Regions from separate parts of the Kitasatospora sp. NEAU-69 genome, predicted to be linked through region 1. Evidence: riboswitches for the same ligand, from Rfam matches in the RefSeq annotation. Region 1 holds a riboswitch; the other holds the start of a gene.
What was found. A riboswitch is a leader RNA that binds a small molecule or an ion and turns the genes downstream of it on or off. The one in region 1 is predicted to bind glycine.

Region 1 (9,154 bases):
GTCCCGCCACCGAGCAGGTGCTGCACCGGGCCGGCCTGATGACCGTGGCGGAGGTCGCCGAGCTCTCCGAGGACGAGCTGAGGCGCCTGCTCGGCAAGGCTCACGGCGCCGGCGTGTCGGCGATGGCCCGGGGGCTGGACGACCGGGCGGTGGTGCCCGACCGGGACGCCAAGTCGGTCTCGGTGGAGGACACCTACGAGGTGGATCTGGCCGACCGGGACCGGATCCTGCACGAGCTGGACGAGCTGAGCGCCCGCTGCGTGCGGCGGCTGCGGGCGGCCGGGCGGTCCGGGCGGACGGTGGTGATCAAGGTGCGCCGCTTCGACTTCTCCACGCTGACCCGGTCCGAGACGCTGCGCGGGCCCACCGACGACGAGCGGGTGATCGCGGGCACCGCCCGGCGGCTGGCCGGGCAGGTCAACCTGACCGGCGGGATCCGGCTGCTCGGCGTCGGCGTCTCGGGCCTGGCCGACTACACCCAGGAGGACCTCTTCGCGCAGGCCGCGGCCGAGTGGGAGGAGGAACAGGAGGCGCTGGCAGAGGCGGCGGCAGCGGATGCGGTGGCGGCGGACTCGGCGGAGGCGGTTGCGGAGTCGGCGGCGGCCGGGAGCGGCCCGCAGGCCGACGGCGTCGCGGAGCCGGTGGAGCCTGCTCCCCGGCAGCGGATCTGGCTCCCGGGGCACGACGTGCTGCACGAGCAGTTCGGCCCCGGCTGGGTGCAGGGCAGTGGGGTCGGCCGGGTGACCGTCCGGTTCGAGACGCCGTACAGCGAGCCGGGGCGGGTGCGCACCTTCCTGGTGGACGATCCGGAGCTGACCCCTGCGGACCCGCTCCCGCTGCTGCCGCCGGTCGATCCGGCCGACTGAGCCGACTGGGCCAGGACAGCACTGTGCCCCGCCCGGACTGCTGGAACTCAAGCGGCCCGGGCGGGGCACAGTGTCACGCGGTGGCCGGCGGTGGCCTGTGCGATGCCCTCGCGGGCCGCCGCCGGCATCGTCGGCGCCACCGATCCCTGGGCGGCGCCGGCAGGCGCCTCGTCAGGCGCCGGTCTTGGCGGGTTCCGGCTGGCTGCTCGGCTGGCCGGCGGCGACCGGCGCGGCCGGGGAGCCGGCGGCCTTGCGGATCGCGAACGGCACGGCGGCGGCGACCAGGCAGACCACGGCGGTGACCCAGTAGGCGTGCTTGTAGGCGTCCAGGGTCGGGATCTGCACCTTGACCAGCGCCGCGATCGGCGGCGGGAACTTGATGGTGTCCCCGGTCAGGATGGCGCCCATCACGGCGGTGCCGATCGCGCCACCGACGGTGCGCAGCACGGCGTTCATGCCGTTGGCGATGCCGCTCTGCTCGGCCGGCACGGCGCCGTTGATGTAGGCCGGCATCGCCGCGTAGGCCATGCCGACGCCGAGGCCGAAGAGCGCGGACGCGAAGTAGACGTCGCCCTCGGCGCTGTGGCGCAGCGCGAGGTAGGCCATCGCGGCAGCGCCGAACAGGCCGCCGAGGACCAGCGGCAGACGGGGGCCGCGGCGGCTGATCAGCATCGCGCCGAGCGGGGCGGCGACCATCGAGCCGATCGCGGAGGGCAGCAGCAGCACGCCGGCGTGCAGCACGGTGGCGGTGAAGCCGTAGTGCGCGAGCTTGGCGGGCGTCTGGGTGAAGTTGCTGATCACCAGGAAGGAGCCGTACATCCCGAAGCCGATGAGCAGGCCGGAGATGTTGGTGAAGGCGACGGCCGGGCGGGCCATCATCTTCATGTCCACGAGCGGGTGCTTGACCTTGACCTCGATGAAGCCCCAGATCAGCGCGACCACTGCGGCGACGGCGAACAGGCCCAGCGTCTTGTTGGAGGTCCAGCCCCACTCGTTGCCCTGGCTGACGGCGACGAGCAGTGCGCAGAGCCAGCCGGCCAGCGTGATCGCGCCGAGCGGGTCGGCGCCGCCGGTCTTGTCCACCACCGGGTCCTTGGGCACCCGCAGCAGCACCAGGCCGACCGCGATGAGGCCGAAGACCAGGCCCATCCAGAAGATCGACTTGTAGCTCCAGTGCTCCAGCAGCAGGCCGGTGGCGACCAGGCCGAGGCCGCTGCCGACGCCCATCGAGGCACTGATCGCGGCGACGCCGCCGGTGACCTTCTCGCGCGGCAGCTCGTCACGGACGATGCTGATCGCCAGCGGAAGCACGCCACCGCCGGCGCCCTGCAGCACGCGGGCGATGATCAGCATCGAGAACGAGTGGGTGGAGACCGCGAGGCCCGAACCCAGCACCAGGCCGGTCAGTGAGATCAGCAGCATCGGCTTGCGGCCGTGCAGGTCGCCGAAGCGGCCGAGCAGCGGGGTCAGCACGGCGGCCGAGAGCAGGTTGGCCGTCATCACCCAGGTGATGTTCGAGCCGGAAACCTTCAGCTCCAGGGCAAGCGAGGGCAGGATCGGAACGACGGCGGTCTGCACGATGCTGTAGGCCAGCATCGCGAGCACCAGCGCGGGCAGGACCCGGGCGCCGCTCTGCTTCACGGCCGTGGTGGTGGGCTGTGGCGCCTCACTCACGGTGGCTCCTTCAGGGATGGGCTTCAGCAGCCCTCGAGGCTGCTTCAAGCTAACGACAGTCAATGTAGTGAAGTAACCATGCCCTCAAGTGCTTCAATCTGTCAAATATCGACCGGTGAAGCTTTGTTGCGGCCGACAACGCCGATACGGCCCGGACCTGGTGGAAGACCAGGTCCGGGCCGTACCGGGGGAGTTGGGAGCGGGGTCAGGCCGTGGCGCTGTCCGGCTCCCGGGCGGCGGCCTGCGCCGGGGGGTGGGCCGGCGCGTTGGCCGGGGCGTGGTGCGTGGCGGCCTGGGTGTCGGCGTGCTGGGCGTCGGCATACCGGGCATCGCCGGCCTGCTGCTCCGGCGCGGTGCTGTCGTGGATCTCCACCTGCTCGCGGCGCAGTTCCTCGCGGATCACCTGCTCCTCGGTGTAGCGCTCCACCACCAGGCGCACCCGCTCCAGCGGCGCCAGGTACTTGCGCACCGCCGGGCGTTCCTCGTGCAGCGTCACCTCTTCGACGGCCTCGGCGATCTCCTGCGCCGAGAGCGCCGACCGCTCGGCCTCGCCGACCGGGACCCGCTCCACCCGGACCCGCTCCTTGACCACCTGGATCCGCTTCTCCACCGGTTCGGTCACCACGTACTTGCGCATCCTGGCGGTGCCGAGCACGTGCCACTCGTTGGTGATCTCAAGACGCTCCTCGCGCAGCGTCAGCTCGATCGGGCCGGGCGGCGGCATGGTCGCGCCCGGGCCGGCGACCGGTCGGCTCGCGGCGGCCTGGGCCGGGGTGGAGCCCGGCGCCGGGGGCTGGCCCGGGGCCGGCATCGGCGGCTGGGAGGGCGGGGTGGGGTCGACCGGCTTGTCCAGGCCGATGGTCGCGGTGCCGGGGCCGGTCGGCTGCGCCGTCGCCGGGCGGGCCGCCATGGCGCCGCCGGTCGCCGCCGCGGCCGGCATGCCGGTCTGCGTGCCGACGCCGAAGTCCAGATCGTCCGGGTGCCGGGCGGGCGCCGGGGGCGGCAGCGGGCGCTCGACGCCCGGTGAGTCCAGCCCGTAGTAGCGGTACAGCTGGAGCTCCTGGGCCGGCGAGAGGTGCTGGCCGACGCCGAAGTCCGGCGACTCCTTGATCAGCGACTTGTCGTAGGGCACGCGCAGTTCCTCGCCGGAGAACTCGCTCGTGGTGAGCGGCACGAAGGCGTCCCGCCCGAAGATTCCGGTCCGCACCGCGGCCCATTCCGGCTCACCGGTCGCATCGTCGAGGTAGACCTCGTCCACCGTGCCGATCTTGTCGCCGTTGCGGTCGACGGCCTTGTGCCCGATCAGGTCTCGGGGGTCGATATCGGTCTGCACGCTATTTCCTCCAGCTGGTTACTGCCTGTCGATTCACACGAAAAGCCACGAACCGGACGGTGGCGAGCCGAGCGCGGCCGTCCGTGCGCGCACTGGACCAAGTGGGGGAGTGGATTCGCTCACCTGAGCGGTCGTTCGGTGCGTTCTCGCTGGTACCCTGGGCGCGACCGCCGAGCCCGCTCGGGAGAGTCCCCGCCCCCGACCGAAGGGGAGCGAGGCGCCGAAGGAGCAAACCCTCCCCGGAATCTCTCAGGCATCCGTACCGTGCGGGATAGGTCACTCTGGAAAGCAGGGCAGGACCCCCGGCGAGGGAGCCGGTGGCCACCACCCTCACCGACGGTGCAAGCCGGCGGGGCGTCAGCCTCGCGCGGGCGAAGCTCTCAGGTCCCGATGACAGAGGGGGAGGGTCTGTCGGGCTCGCCCGCCGCAGGCCGATCCGCTGTCCACAGTGGCGAAGGCCCTCCCCCCGGCGTGCGTGCCCCCGCCGGTCCGTGACCAGGAGGCCCGACCACCATGACTGCCCAGCCGACCAACGGTCGTTCTCGCAGCGCAGCCACCCTCAGCGAGCTCGAGGCGGCCAGCCCGTTCGAGTCGCGCCACATCGGCCCCGACGCCGCCGCCCAGGAGAAGATGCTGGCGCAGGTCGGTTTCGGCTCGCTCGACGAGCTCTCCGCCGCCGCCGTCCCCGAGGCGATCCGCAGCATCACCGCCCTGGACCTGCCGGACGGCCGCAGCGAGGCCCAGGTGCTCGCCGAGCTGCGCGAGCTCGCCACGCACAACCAGGTGCTCACCTCGATGATCGGCCTGGGCTACTACGGCACCCACACGCCGCCGGTCATCCTGCGCAACGTCATGGAGAACCCCTCCTGGTACACGGCCTACACGCCGTACCAGCCGGAGATCTCGCAGGGCCGCCTGGAGGCGCTGCTCAACTTCCAGACCCTGGTCTCCGACCTGACCGGCCTGGAGACCTCGGGCTCCTCGCTGCTCGACGAGGGCACCGCCGCCGCCGAGGCGATGGCGCTGGCCCGCCGGGTGACCAAGGTCAAGGGCGGTGTCTTCCTGGTTGACGCCGACACGCTGCCGCAGACCCTCGCGGTGATCCGCACCCGGGCGCTGCCGACCGGCGTCGAGGTGGTCGTCGCCGACCTCGCCGAGGGCATCCCGGCCGAGATCGCCGAGCGCGGCGTCTTCGGCGTGCTGCTCCAGTACCCCGGTGCCTCCGGCGTGGTGCGCGACCTGACCGCCGTGATCGAGCAGGCGCACGGCCTGGGCGCGATCGTCGCGGTCGCCGCCGACCTGCTGGCGCTCACGCTGCTCAAGTCGCCGGGCTCGCTCGGCGCCGACATCGCGTGCGGCACCTCGCAGCGCTTCGGCGTCCCGATGGGCTTCGGCGGCCCGCACGCCGGCTACCTGTCGGTGCGCGCCGAGTACGCCCGCTCGCTGCCCGGCCGCCTGGTCGGCGTCTCGGTGGACGCCGACGGCCACCGCGCCTACCGCCTCGCGCTGCAGACCCGCGAGCAGCACATCCGCCGCGAGAAGGCGACCAGCAACATCTGCACCGCGCAGGTGCTGCTCGCCGTGATGGCCTCGATGTACGCCGTCTACCACGGCCCGGACGGGCTGGCCGACATCGCCCGCCGCACCCACCGCTACGCCGCCGCGCTGGCGGCCGGCCTGCGCGCCGGCGGCGTCGAGCTCGCCCACGAGGCGTTCTTCGACACCGTGACCGCCAAGGTCCCGGGCCGGGCCGCCGAGGTCGTCGCCGTGGCCCGCGAGGCCGGCGTCAACCTCTACCTGGCCGACGCGGACACCGTCTCGGTCTCCTGCGACGAGACCACCACCCGCGAGCACCTGGACGCCGTCTGGGCCGCGTTCGGCGTCGTCGGCGCCGAGGTCGAGGAGGCCGCCGACACGCTGCCGGCCGGCCTGCTCCGCGAGGACGAGTACCTCACCCACCCGGTCTTCCACAGCCACCGCTCGGAGACCTCGATGCTGCGCTACCTGCGCCGCCTCTCGGACCGGGACTACGCGCTGGACCGCGGGATGATCCCGCTCGGCTCCTGCACCATGAAGCTGAACGCCACCACCGAGATGGAGGCGGTCACCTGGCCGGAGTTCGGCCAGCTGCACCCGTTCGCGCCGATCGAGCAGGCCCAGGGCTACCTGACGCTGATCCGCCACCTGGAGCAGCAGCTGGTCGAGGTGACCGGCTACGACGCCGTCTCGATCCAGCCGAACGCCGGCTCCCAGGGTGAGTTCGCCGGTCTGCTCGCGGTCCGCGCCTACCACCACGCGAACGGCGACACCCAGCGCGACGTCTGCCTGATCCCCGCCTCGGCGCACGGCACCAACGCCGCCTCCGCGGTGATGGCCGGCATGCGCGTGGTCGTCGTCAAGACGCTGACCGACGGCGACGTGGACGTCGAGGACCTGAAGGCGAAGATCGAGCAGCACCGCGAGCAGCTCTCGGTGCTGATGGTCACCTACCCGTCCACCCACGGCGTCTTCGAGACCCAGATCACCGAGATCTGCGGCCTGGTGCACGAGGCCGGCGGCCAGGTGTACGTGGACGGCGCGAACCTGAACGCGCTGGTCGGCCTCGCCAAGCCGGGCAAGTTCGGCGCGGACGTCTCGCACCTGAACCTGCACAAGACCTTCTGCATCCCGCACGGCGGCGGCGGCCCGGGCGTCGGCCCGGTCGCGGTCCGCGCGCACCTCGCGCCGTACCTGCCGAACCACCCGCTGCAGGGCGAGGCCGGCCCGGCCACCGGTGTCGGCCCGATCTCGGCCGCGCCGTGGGGCTCGGCGGCGATCCTGCCGATCTCCTGGGCGTACGTGCGCCTGATGGGCGGCGAGGGCCTCAAGCGGGCGACCCAGGTCGCCGTGCTGAACGCCAACTACATCGCCAAGCGGCTGGCCCCGCACTTCCCGGTGCTCTACACGGGCCCCGGCGGTCTGGTCGCGCACGAGTGCATCATCGACATCCGCCCGCTGACCAAGGAGACGGGGGTGACCGTGGACGACATCGCCAAGCGCCTGATCGACTACGGCTTCCACGCCCCGACCATGTCCTTCCCGGTGGCCGGCACGCTGATGATCGAGCCGACCGAGTCCGAGGACCTGCACGAGATCGACCGCTTCTGCGAGGCGATGATCGAGATCCGCGCGGAGATCGAGAAGGTCGGCTCCGGCGAGTGGTCGGCGGAGGACAACCCGCTGCACCACGCCCCGCACACCGCCGCCACGCTGGCCGGCGACTGGACGCGCGGCTACTCGCGGCACGAGGCGGTCTTCCCGGCGGGCGTGAACCCGGCGGACAAGTACTGGCCGCCGGTGAGCCGGATCGACGGCGCCTACGGCGACCGCCACCTGGTCTGCTCCTGCCCGCCGCTGGACGAGTACGGCGTCTGACGCCCGGTGAGCCGGTGACCGGCTAGCACGTCATGAAGCCTCGGTGGTCCGCTGACCACCGAGGCTTCGTGACGTTCCGGGTTCGTTCAGACCGCGAGCAACGAGCGGCGCGGGGCGATCACCCGGCCGTCCGGGAGCAGCTCGCCGGTGTCCTCGAAGAGCAGGACGCCGTTGCAGAGCAGGCTCCAGCCCTGCTCGGGGTGACGGGCGACCGGGACCGCCGCCTCCCGGTCGGCGGACTCGGCCGACGGACACTCAGGTCGGTGCTGGCACATCGTCGTACCTCGCTTCACTCACGATCCACGCCCCCCGCAGCGGCATCGGCCCGTGCCCGGCTCGGGCAACCGGCTCTGGAAACACCGTTGAAGTTGGTCGGATCCTGTCCCGCCGGTCCAGGTGTGAACCGGCGCTTCTGTGGGTAGGACAGGGGGTCCTTCCACGCTTCCTCCAGTGTCTGCCTCCCGGGCCCGTCCCGCAGCTGTTTTGGTGAGTTGTGCCACAACTCCGGGGCAGAGATCACCCATTCAGATGGCTGGGCCGCCGCGCGGGCACACCGACGGGCCACCCGGTCATGGCACGACCGGGTGGGTGCGGAGTAGTCCGGACGGGTGATTGGCGCACGACTGGTTCGCGCACGGGTGACGTGCTCTGCGAGTGACGTGGGTCGCGGGTGCCGCGCACCCGGCCGGTGACTAGAACGCCGGGACCGCCGCCAGCGTGGAGGCCGCCGCCGCCGTTGCCGCCGCCGCGGCCACCGCGGCCGAGCCGGCGGCTCGGCGGGTGAGCAGGGCGAGCAGTTGGCCGGCCGGGTAGGCGTGGTGGGCGGTGATGCCCAGCGGGGCCGGGGCGAGCGGGATCAGCAGGTCGTCCGCCGGATCGCCCTCGGTGCCGTGCAGCCACAGCGCCGTCGCGTAGTGGCCCGGCATCGACAGCAGCCGCGCCTGATGGGCCGTCGGCAGCGGTTGGGCGAGCTGCCAGGCCTGGGCGAGCGTCTGCACGGTGGAGTCCAGGTACGGCCCGGTCGCGAAGTGCGCGAAGGAGTGGCCCTCCGAGGAGCGCACCACCTCGGCGGCCGCCAGTACCTGGCCGCCGCTCTTGATCAGGAAGCGCCAGCCCGTCCTGGGTGCCGCGGCCAGTTGGCGCACCGTCGTCGTCCCGGGTGGCAGCTGGTGCACGGCCAGGGGATGGGACGGCAGTAGCGGGCCGGTGGGACTGCGCAGCGTGGCGGCCCCGGACTGCCGCAGCGCGGACTCCGAGGTCAGTGCGGCCAGTACGGCGCGCAGCGCGCTGGGCGGCGGCTGGGGCGTTTGCAAGGTCATGGCGGGTCGCCTCTCCGTGCGAGATCGGCGTGCGAAGGCGGCATACCGGCGTGGCGCGAAGGGCCGGGTCCGGTTGGGCGTGATCGCGTGGCTGGGCGCGCGCGAGTGGACTCCGCGACAAGCGGGCAGCCGCCCTGGCGGGCAGCAGGCAGCACGGAGCCTCTCGAACAAGTGCGCAGGGTGACATGTCTATCACCTTCCGTCGTTCTCGGCAAGTCGTAATTTGGGTGAGAAACCGTCAGTTCCCTTGTACTGCAAGGTATTAGCCGTTGCGCGGTGATGGCTGCAGCGGGCCGCGGATGCCTGGGTATCGATCTTGGGGATGGGCATGATGCTTGGCACGGCGGCACCGGCCTGAGGGGGGCATCCATGGGCGAGAAGGTCATCGCGACCCGGGCGGACCTGGCGGACCGACAGCAGTACCGGCTCAAGCTGCAGGCCTGTCAGGAGGCACTCGACCGGATGCTGCGGGAGAACCGCTTCGACCGCCCGAGGGCCGTCCTGGGTCTGGAGATAGAGCTCAACCTGGCGGACGAGCAGGGGCAGCC
Region 2 (9,154 bases), on a different contig from region 1:
CAGCGGGCATGCCGAAGCATGACTGACGGATCGTCAGTCATGCCCGAAAGGGAAGAGGTGCTGCCCGATCAGTTGACGGAGAGTGAACGGAAGGCCCGCGCACGCCGGTCTGTACCAGCCGGATGCGGGGTCGTTTCAGCGCGCGACGCGCGGGGCGTCTCAGCGCGCGGGGCGGGGCGGCCAGGGCTGCTGCGGCCACCCGTGGCCGGTGCCCGGCGGCGGCTGCGAACCCGGGGCCGGATAGCCGTACGAACCCTGGTGCGGCGCCTGCCCCGGCGCCACCCCCGGCGGATACGGCACAGCCGGCACAGCCTGCACGACCGGCGCGGCGGGGTACGGCGACGCGGTGGCCTCGCGGTGGTAGAACGGCCGGGCGTGGGCGTGCATCCAGAGCGCCACCGGGTCGTACTCGTCGCTCATCGCCACGGTCGAGACCGCGAGGCCGGGCGGCGCCTGCGCGATCGCCCGCTGCATCAGCGCCCGGACCGCCTCGACGGCCGGCGGCGAGGTGTCGTACAGCTCCAGCCCGATCGCCAAGTACGCTTCGCCGACGACCGGTTGCACCCAGGCCCGGCGCAGCGCGCGGACCGGACGGACCGACGGCGCCTGGCGCTCCAGCAGCGCGTAGAACTGCTCGGCCGGCACCTGCGGCTCGGAGAGCTTCAGCGGCCCGGCCGGCAGCCGGTCCAGACCCGCCGCGACCCGGCGCAGATCGGCCCACGGGATGCCGACGCCGCCGCCCGGCGCGTGCGGATCGAGCCACAGGCCCCAGCGGGTGCGGTACAGCGCGGCGGCGATCTCCCGTCCGGAGATCACCTCGTGGCCGCGGGTCCAGCCGCTGGCGGCGAGTTGGCCGGGCGAGGTGGCGGCCGGCGCGTAGCCGTGGCCGGCGAGGTCCATGTTCCCGTACTGTGCGTCCGGACTGCCCGCGCTGCCCTGCCAGAGCAGCATCCAGACCCGGCCCTCGGCGAGGGCGTGCAGCAGCCGCTCGTACGCGTCCCAGCGCTCCGGTGCGACCTCGCGCAGCGCGCGCTCCAGGGCGCCCGGGTCCGCGCCGGGGGCCTGACCCCAGGGGCCCGGCCCGCCACCTGCCGCTCCCGTCGTCACGGTGCGCCCTCTTCCCTGTCCTGGTCCGGCCCGAGCCGACCCACCCCCGGCCCGGCCGGCCTGTCCTGGCCCGACCTGCTGGCCCGGCCCGTCCTGGCCCGACCCGTCCCGCGTCCGGCCGGTGCTCCGGTCCGGCAGCGGGGCCGGTTGGCGGCCGCGCTGTGGGCAGCACGATACGGGGCCCGGCCGACATGCGTCATGCCGGTCGGGCCTGGTGTCGCAGGACGGCTCAGAACCGCTCGTAGAACGGCCGGACCTGGTGCAGCATCCAGTCCACCACCGGGTCGGCCGCCAAGTCGAGCAGCACGATGTGCACACCGCCGGGCAGCGGCGCCAGGCCGAGCGCGCGGCCGAGCGCGGCATTAGCCTCGGCCGGGTCGGCGGGCGCGGCCGGATCGAGCTGGACGCCCACGAACAGCACCGTCGGCTCGCCCTCCACCGAGGCCAGCGCCCGCCGGGCCGTCAGCACCCCGGGCAGCGCGGCCAGCTCGGCGCGGACCGCCGTCAGGAAGGCCACCGGCTCCTCGGCCGGCTCCGGCTCGCGCAGCGCGACCCGGGCGCCCTGCGGCGGCTGCGCGCCCGGCTCAGCGCCCCAGCGATCCCCCTGCGGCCCCCGGCGCAGCTCGGCGACGCCCTGCGGCGGCACCGGGATCCCCACCGGCGCCTCCGGGTTGACCGCGATGCCGATGCCCAGCGGCAGGCCGCGGGCGAACTCCCAGGCCGGCGCGACCGCGCAGGACAGACCGGGGGCGTGCCGCAGGAACTGCTCCTCGGAGGAGAAGACCGGGACGTACGGCCCGCCCGCCAGCTCGATGGTCGGCAGGTCCAGCGCGTGGCCCTGCGGATCGGCGCCGGACGGCAACGGGATCCACACCTGGCTGCGCGCGAGCACCTCGATCACCCGGGCGGTCGCCGCCGGCTCGCCGAGCGCGGCGGTGAGCACCTGCTCCAGCTCGTTGGCCGGCCAGCCGCCGCCGGCCGGTGCCTGCCCGGGCTCGGCCCACCCCTCTGTTCTCATAGTGCAAGCGTACCGAGCCCTCCCCTCCCGCTCGGGCGCACCGGCATGCCATGATGTGCCCGTTGTCCCCGTGTCCGACAACCGAACGGCTGTACCGGACCACCGGACCGACCAACTTCATACTGGCCGCTCGAACCCGCGCGGGAGAGTCCGGAGGTGCCCACGGCACGGACCGGCGCCGAAGGAGCAAGTCCTCCCCGGAATCTCTCAGGCACCCTTACCGCACGGGCGAGGCGAATCTGGAAAGTGGAACACGGCCGTGCCGTGCGCCCACCCACGGTGCAAGCCGCGTCATCCTTGGTGGTGTGCGGTGAAGCTCTCAGGTTGCGACGACAGACGGGGAGACTCCACCCCCGCATGTCCGCAACCAGCCACGGGAGTCCCACCATGTCCCCCCGCCTGACCGCGCTCGACGCCCTGCACCGTTCCCTCGGCGCGACCATGACCGACTTCGCCGGCTGGGACATGCCGCTGCGCTACGGCAGCGAGCGCGAGGAGCACCTCGCCGTCCGTACCAAGGCCGGCCTCTTCGACCTCTCGCACATGGGCGAGATCACCGTCTCGGGACCGCAGGCCGGCGAGCTGCTCGACCACGCGCTGGTCGGCTTCATCTCGGCCCTCGGCGTGCTGCGCGCCCGGTACACGATGATCTGCCGCGAGGACGGCGGCATCCTGGACGACCTGATCGTCTACCGGACCGGCGAGCAGGAGTACATGGTCGTCGCGAACGCCTCCAACGCCCAGGTGGTGCTGGACGCGCTGACCGAGCGCGCGGCCGGCTTCGACGCGACGGTGCGCGACGACCGCGACGCCTACGCGCTGCTCGCCGTCCAGGGCCCGGAGGCGAACGGCATCCTCGCCTCGCTCACCGAGGCCGACCTGCCCGGCCTGAAGTACTACGCACTGCTGCCCACCACGGTGGCCGGCAAGGACGTCTGGCTGGCCCGCACCGGTTACACCGGCGAGGACGGCTTCGAGATCTTCTGCGCCCCCGGCGACGCCGAGCACCTGTGGCAGGCGCTGACCGAGGCCGGCTCCGCCGCCGGCCTGATCCCGTGCGGCCTGTCCTGCCGCGACACGCTGCGCCTGGAGGCCGGCATGCCGCTGTACGGGCACGAGCTGGACACCTCGCTGACCCCGTTCGACGCGGGCCTGGGCCGCGTGGTGCGCTTCGACAAGACCACCAACGGCGGCGACTTCGTCGGCCGCAAGGCGCTGGAGGAGGCGGCCGCCAAGGCCGAGTCCAACCCGCCGCGGGTGCTGGTCGGCCTGGTCTCCGAGGGCCGCCGGGTGCCGCGCGCCGAGTACGCGGTGGTCGCCGCCGACGGCGCCGTGATCGGCCGGATCACCTCCGGCGCGCCCTCCCCCACGCTCGGCAAGCCGATCGCGATCGCCTACGTGGACGCGGCCTTCGCCGCTGCCGGCGGCGAGGTCGCGGTGGACGTGCGCGGCAAGCACGAGCCGGTCGCGGTCGTCGCGCTGCCGTTCTACAAGCGCGCCCGCTGAAGCCCGGCCGCCGAGCCACCCCTCTCCCTCTCGTCCCACGAAGCAGTCCGCACCGCGGACCGCTTCGCCCTTCCCGCTTCCCATCCTGGAGAATGAACACCATGAGCAACCCGCAGCACCTGCAGTACAGCAAGGAGCACGAGTGGCTGACCACCGCCGACGCTGACGGCGTCTCGATAGTCGGCATCACCGAGCACGCCGCCACCGCCCTCGGCGACATCGTCTACGTGGACCTGCCCGCCGTCGGCGACACCGTCACCGCCGGCGAGACCTGCGGCGAGCTGGAGTCCACCAAGTCGGTCAGCGACCTGTACTCCCCCGCCACCGGCGAGGTCGTCGAGATCAACGACGAGGTCGTCGCCGACCCGGCGCTGGTCAACTCGGCCGCTTTCGAGGGTGGCTGGCTGTTCAAGCTGCGCATCTCCGACGCCCCCGCGGACCTGCTCAGCGCCGACGAGTACACCGCTTTCACCGCCGGCTGACCACTGCTCGACGGGGCGGCCCCAGCGCGGCGGCCGCCCCCGCCGGTCCCACCCGCCCTGCCCGCCCGTCGCCCGCCACCACCCTCCACCGGCGCGCTTCGCGCGACTGCCCTGATTGGGAAGACGCCACCATGACTGTCCTCAACCAGTCCCTGCACGCTCTCGACCCCGAGATCGCCGCCGCGGTCGACGCCGAGCTGCACCGTCAGCAGTCCACCCTCGAAATGATCGCCTCCGAGAACTTCGCCCCGGTGGCGGTCATGGAGGCCCAGGGTTCGGTGCTGACCAACAAGTACGCCGAGGGCTACCCCGGCAAGCGCTACTACGGCGGGTGCGAGCACGTCGACGTGGTCGAGCAGATCGCGATCGACCGGATCAAGGAGCTGTTCGGCGCCGAGCACGCGAACGTCCAGCCGCACTCCGGTGCGCAGGCGAACGCCGCCGCGATGTTCGCTCTGATCAAGCCGGGCGACACGATCCTGGGTCTGAACCTGGCCCACGGCGGCCACCTGACCCACGGCATGAAGATCAACTTCTCCGGCAAGCTCTACAACGTGGTCGCGTACCACGTGGACGAGCAGACCAGCCTGGTCGACATGGAGGAGGTCGAGCGCCTCGCCAAGGAGCACCAGCCCAAGCTGATCATCGCCGGCTGGTCCGCCTACCCGCGCCAGCTCGACTTCGCCGAGTTCCGCCGGATCGCCGACGAGGTCGGCGCGCTGCTGATGGTCGACATGGCCCACTTCGCCGGCCTGGTGGCCGCGGGCCTGCACCCGTCCCCGGTCCCGTACGCGGACGTGGTCACCACCACCACGCACAAGACCCTGGGCGGCCCGCGCGGCGGCGTCATCCTCTCCAAGGCCGAGTGGGCCAAGAAGATCAACTCCGCGGTCTTCCCCGGCCAGCAGGGTGGTCCGCTGGAGCACGTGATCGCCGCCAAGGCCGTCTCCTTCAAGGTCGCCGCCTCGCCGGAGTTCAAGGAGCGCCAGGAGCGCACGCTGGAGGGCGCCAAGATCCTGGCAGCCCGCCTGCTGCAGGACGACGCGACCGCGGCCGGCGTCTCGGTGCTGTCCGGCGGCACCGACGTGCACCTGGTCCTGGTCGACCTGCGCAACAGCGAGCTGGACGGCCAGCAGGCCGAGGACCGCCTGCACGAGGTCGGCATCACGGTCAACCGCAACGCGATCCCGAACGACCCGCGCCCGCCGATGGTCACCTCCGGCCTGCGGATCGGCACCCCCGCGCTGGCCACCCGCGGCTTCCAGGCCGAGGACTTCCGCGAGGTCGCCGACGTCATCGCCGAGGCCCTGAAGCCGGGCTTCGACGAGGGCAAGGCCACCGCGCTCAAGGCCCGGGTCACCGCGCTCGCCGAGAAGTACCCGCTCTACCCGGAGCTGTAATCCGCATTTCTGCTGTAGGGCCGTGGTCGGCGTCACCCCTGCCGACCCGAGCCTTCACCGGGGGCACCGCGCACACTGGAACGTGAGCCGGTGCCCCTGCCCATGCACCGCCCGCACCGCACTGCGTCACCCCGCACCGCCCCGCACCGCCCGTTCTCTCCACGAGACCAGACAAGGACGTCACCCCCGTGGCCATCAGCGTCTTCGACCTCTTCTCCATCGGCATCGGCCCCTCCAGCTCCCACACGGTCGGCCCGATGCGCGCGGCCCGGATGTTCGCCCGCCGGCTGCGCTCGGAGGGGCTGCTGGACCGCGTCGTCTCCGTCAAGGCCGAGCTGTTCGGCTCGCTCGGCGCCACCGGCCACGGCCACGGCACCCCGAAGGCCGTCCTGCTCGGCCTCCAGGGCGACTCGCCGCGCACGGTGGACGTCACGAAGGCCGACCTCTCGGTCGAGCAGATCAAGCAGTCCAAGCGGATAGCGCTGCTCGGCACCCACGAGATCGACTTCGACCCCGACCTCCAGCTGATCCTGCACCGCCGCCGCTCGCTGCCGTACCACGCGAACGGCATGACCCTGGCCGCGCACGACGCCGCCGGCGAGGTGCTGCTGGAGAAGACGTACTACTCGGTCGGCGGCGGCTTCGTGGTCGACGAGGACGCGATCGGCGCGGACCGCGTGGTGCCCGATGACACCGCGCTGCGCTACCCCTTCCGCACCGGCGAGGAGCTGCTGCGCCTCACCCGCGAGACCGGCCTCTCGATCTCCGGCCTGATGCTGGAGAACGAGAAGGCCTGGCGCACCGAGGAGGAGATCCGCACCGGTCTGCTGGAGATCTGGGGCGTGATGAAGGAGTGCGTCAGCGCCGGCATGTCCCGCGAGGGCATCCTGCCCGGCGGCCTGAAGGTCCGCCGCCGTGCCGCCTCCGGCGCCCGCGCGCTGCGCGCCGAGGGCATCGGCCCGGCCAACGCGATGGAGTGGGTCACCCTCTACGCGATGGCCGTCAACGAGGAGAACGCCTCCGGCCAGCGCGTCGTCACCGCCCCCACCAACGGCGCGGCCGGCATCATCCCCGCCGTGCTGCACTACTTCCAGAACTTCATCCCGGGCGCCGACGACGACGGCATCGTCCGCTTCCTGCTCGCCGCCGGCGCGATCGGCATGCTCTTCAAGGAGAACGCCTCGATCTCCGGCGCCGAGGTCGGCTGCCAGGGCGAGGTCGGCTCCGCCTGCTCGATGGCCGCCGGCGGCCTCGCCGAGGTCCTCGGCGGCACCCCCGAGCAGGTCGAGAACGCGGCCGAGATCGGCATCGAGCACAACCTCGGCCTCACCTGCGACCCGGTCGGCGGCCTGGTCCAGATCCCGTGCATCGAGCGCAACGGCATGGCCTCCGTCAAGGCCGTCACGGCCGCCCGGATGGCCCTGCGCGGCGACGGCCGGCACCACGTCTCGCTGGACAAGGCGATCAAGACGATGAAGGAGACCGGCGCGGATATGAAGGTGAAATACAAGGAGACCTCCCGCGGAGGACTCGCGGTCAACGTCATCGAGTGCTGACCGGGTAGCCGCCTCAGACCCCCCGCTCGCGCACCTTCAGCTCGAACCAGACGCCCTTGCCCCGCGGCAGCAGGTCGGCGCCCCAGCGGTCGGAGAGGTTCTCGACCAGGCGCAGGCCGTAGCCGTGCTCGCCGCCGGGCTCGGCCATGATCAGGCAGGGCAGCGAGCGGGAGGAGTCGCGGACCTCGACGCGCAGCCAGCCGGGGCGGCGGGCCAGGCTGAGGCCGATGGTGCGGCCGCCGGCGTGGTGCAGGGCGTTGGCGACCAGCTCGGAGGTGAGTAACTCGCCGGCCTCCAGGAGCTGGGGCAGTCCCCAGGACTGCAGCACCTTGAGGATGAGCCGGCGGGCGACCGGCCCCGACTCGGGGCGGGACGGGAGCCTGGCCTCCTCTTCGGAGGCCGGATCGCTGAGCCGGGGCAGCACCACCCGTTCCAGCTCCCAGGGGGACAGCCGTTCCAACGCCGCCAGGGCCGACCGCCCGACGATGCCCGAGGGATCGTCAGCGGCCAGGCCCTGGCCCAGATCTGATGACTGATCGACTTCGCCCCATCCCGCCATGCGGACCATCATTGCGCTTGGCGAGCAGCCATGTACGGACAATGACGAAACGATCACTATTCAGTTGGCATATGACAGCGGAACCGCTTGTCCCTCTACCAGGTGGCCCAGGTCATGTTCCAGCCGCTCAGGCCGTTGTCGGGCGTAACCTGGGCGCCCTTCGAGTTGACGACCTTCACGACATCTCCAACCATCGAGGCGGCGTAGAACTTACCCGCGGGGGTGTTCGCGCCGCCGTCGCCGGCCGAGTCCTCGAGGCCGACGCAGCCGTGGCTGACGTTCTCGGAGCCGAAGGTGTCGTGCGAGGACCAGTTGTTGCCGTGCACGTAGGTGCCGGAGTCGGTCAGCCGCATCGCGTGCGGGACCTGCAGGTCATACTCGCCCGGCTTGAGGCCCGGGACGGAGGCGGAGGTCATCCGGGTGGTGCCCTCCTTGTCCTCGATCGTCATGACGCCGTTGTACGTCGGGTGCTCCGCGGAGCCCGAGCTGATCGGGATCACCTGGGTGCCCTGGGCGTTGACCACCGTCATGGTGTGCGCGGCGTCGTCCACCGTGCTGATCTGCGAACGGCCGATGGTGAACGACTCGTCGCGGTCCGAACCACCGTAGACGCCCGGCGAGGTCTCGACGTTCTTCAGCCGGTAGTGGATCTTCACCGTGGTGCCGGGATTCCAGAAATTCTGCGGACGGATATCCAGCCGGTTGCTGCCCATCCAGTGACCCTTGACCTGGGTGCCGTCCGAGGCCTCGAAGGTGATCGCCTTCTGCACCGCGTCCTTGTTCTGGATCGGCATGCCGAAATTGATCGAGACGATCATGCCGACCCCGTAGGTCGCGCCGGTCGTCACATTGTCCTGACTGCGTGAGGTCTTGCTCGGGGTCAGCGTGGAGAAGCTGCTGGTGGCCGTCGTCGCGACGCCGTTGGCGTCGGTGGCCTGGGCGTTCACCTGGTAGCTGGAGGCGACCGCCAGCGGGTTCGCCGGTATCCAGCTCAGCCCGTCCGGCGCGATGGTGCCCTGCACCTGGGCGCCGCCCTTGTCGGTCACCGCGACCTGGGTCAGCTTGCCGCTGCTGACGGCGACCTTGAGCGCGTCCGGCGCCGCGTCCTGGGTGCCGCTCTTCGGCTCGATGTCGACCACCGCCGTCGAGGCCGGCGTGGCCGGTGCGGAGGTCGCGGGCGAACCGGACGCACCGGATGCGCCGGACGCCCCGGCACTGCTGCCCCCATGGCCGGCCGGCGCGGCACCGGCGGCCGTCTTGGTCGCCCCGCTACCGCCGCACGCGGTCGTCAGCAGCAGCGCGCCACCTATTGCGAGTGCCGCTCCCACGCGTATCGAGCGCATTCCTCTACTCCCCTGCTCAGTCCCGTAATCCCTACACGCCCGGGCCGGGCGATCGGTTCCATCCGGTGCGACAATCGGCCGATTCTCGCATCGGATCGTTCACGATCAACGAGTCGGTCCCGGCCCGCGCCCCCTCCGGTCCGGCGCCGCTCCCCGCATGCGCCGAACGGCCCACCCCAGGAA

Region 2: another riboswitch for glycine. It lies ahead of gcvT (glycine cleavage system aminomethyltransferase GcvT); the one in region 1 lies ahead of gcvP (aminomethyl-transferring glycine dehydrogenase).

The regions. Positions count from the first base shown of each region.
Region 1 covers NZ_JBWXUE010000023.1:11,219-20,372, forward strand. The annotation lists gene AC060L_RS25120 (DNA polymerase IV) at 1-866, shown strand, start outside; gene AC060L_RS25125 (MFS transporter) at 1,038-2,540, opposite strand; gene AC060L_RS25130 (PRC and DUF2382 domain-containing protein) at 2,746-3,873, opposite strand; glycine riboswitch at 4,045-4,148, shown strand; glycine riboswitch at 4,150-4,277, shown strand; gene gcvP (aminomethyl-transferring glycine dehydrogenase) at 4,387-7,287, shown strand; gene AC060L_RS25140 (DUF5999 family protein) at 7,374-7,562, opposite strand; gene AC060L_RS25145 (hypothetical protein) at 7,980-8,606, opposite strand; gene AC060L_RS25150 (glutamate-cysteine ligase family protein) at 8,976-9,154, shown strand, end outside.
Region 2 covers NZ_JBWXUE010000004.1:286,731-295,884, reverse strand. The annotation lists gene AC060L_RS07220 (enhanced serine sensitivity protein SseB C-terminal domain-containing protein) at 160-1,107, opposite strand; gene AC060L_RS07215 (enhanced serine sensitivity protein SseB) at 1,337-2,125, opposite strand; glycine riboswitch at 2,257-2,358, shown strand; gene gcvT (glycine cleavage system aminomethyltransferase GcvT) at 2,513-3,631, shown strand; gene gcvH (glycine cleavage system protein GcvH) at 3,733-4,113, shown strand; gene AC060L_RS07200 (serine hydroxymethyltransferase) at 4,245-5,513, shown strand; gene AC060L_RS07195 (L-serine ammonia-lyase) at 5,702-7,069, shown strand; gene AC060L_RS07190 (ATP-binding protein) at 7,083-7,628, opposite strand; gene AC060L_RS07185 (L,D-transpeptidase) at 7,724-8,971, opposite strand.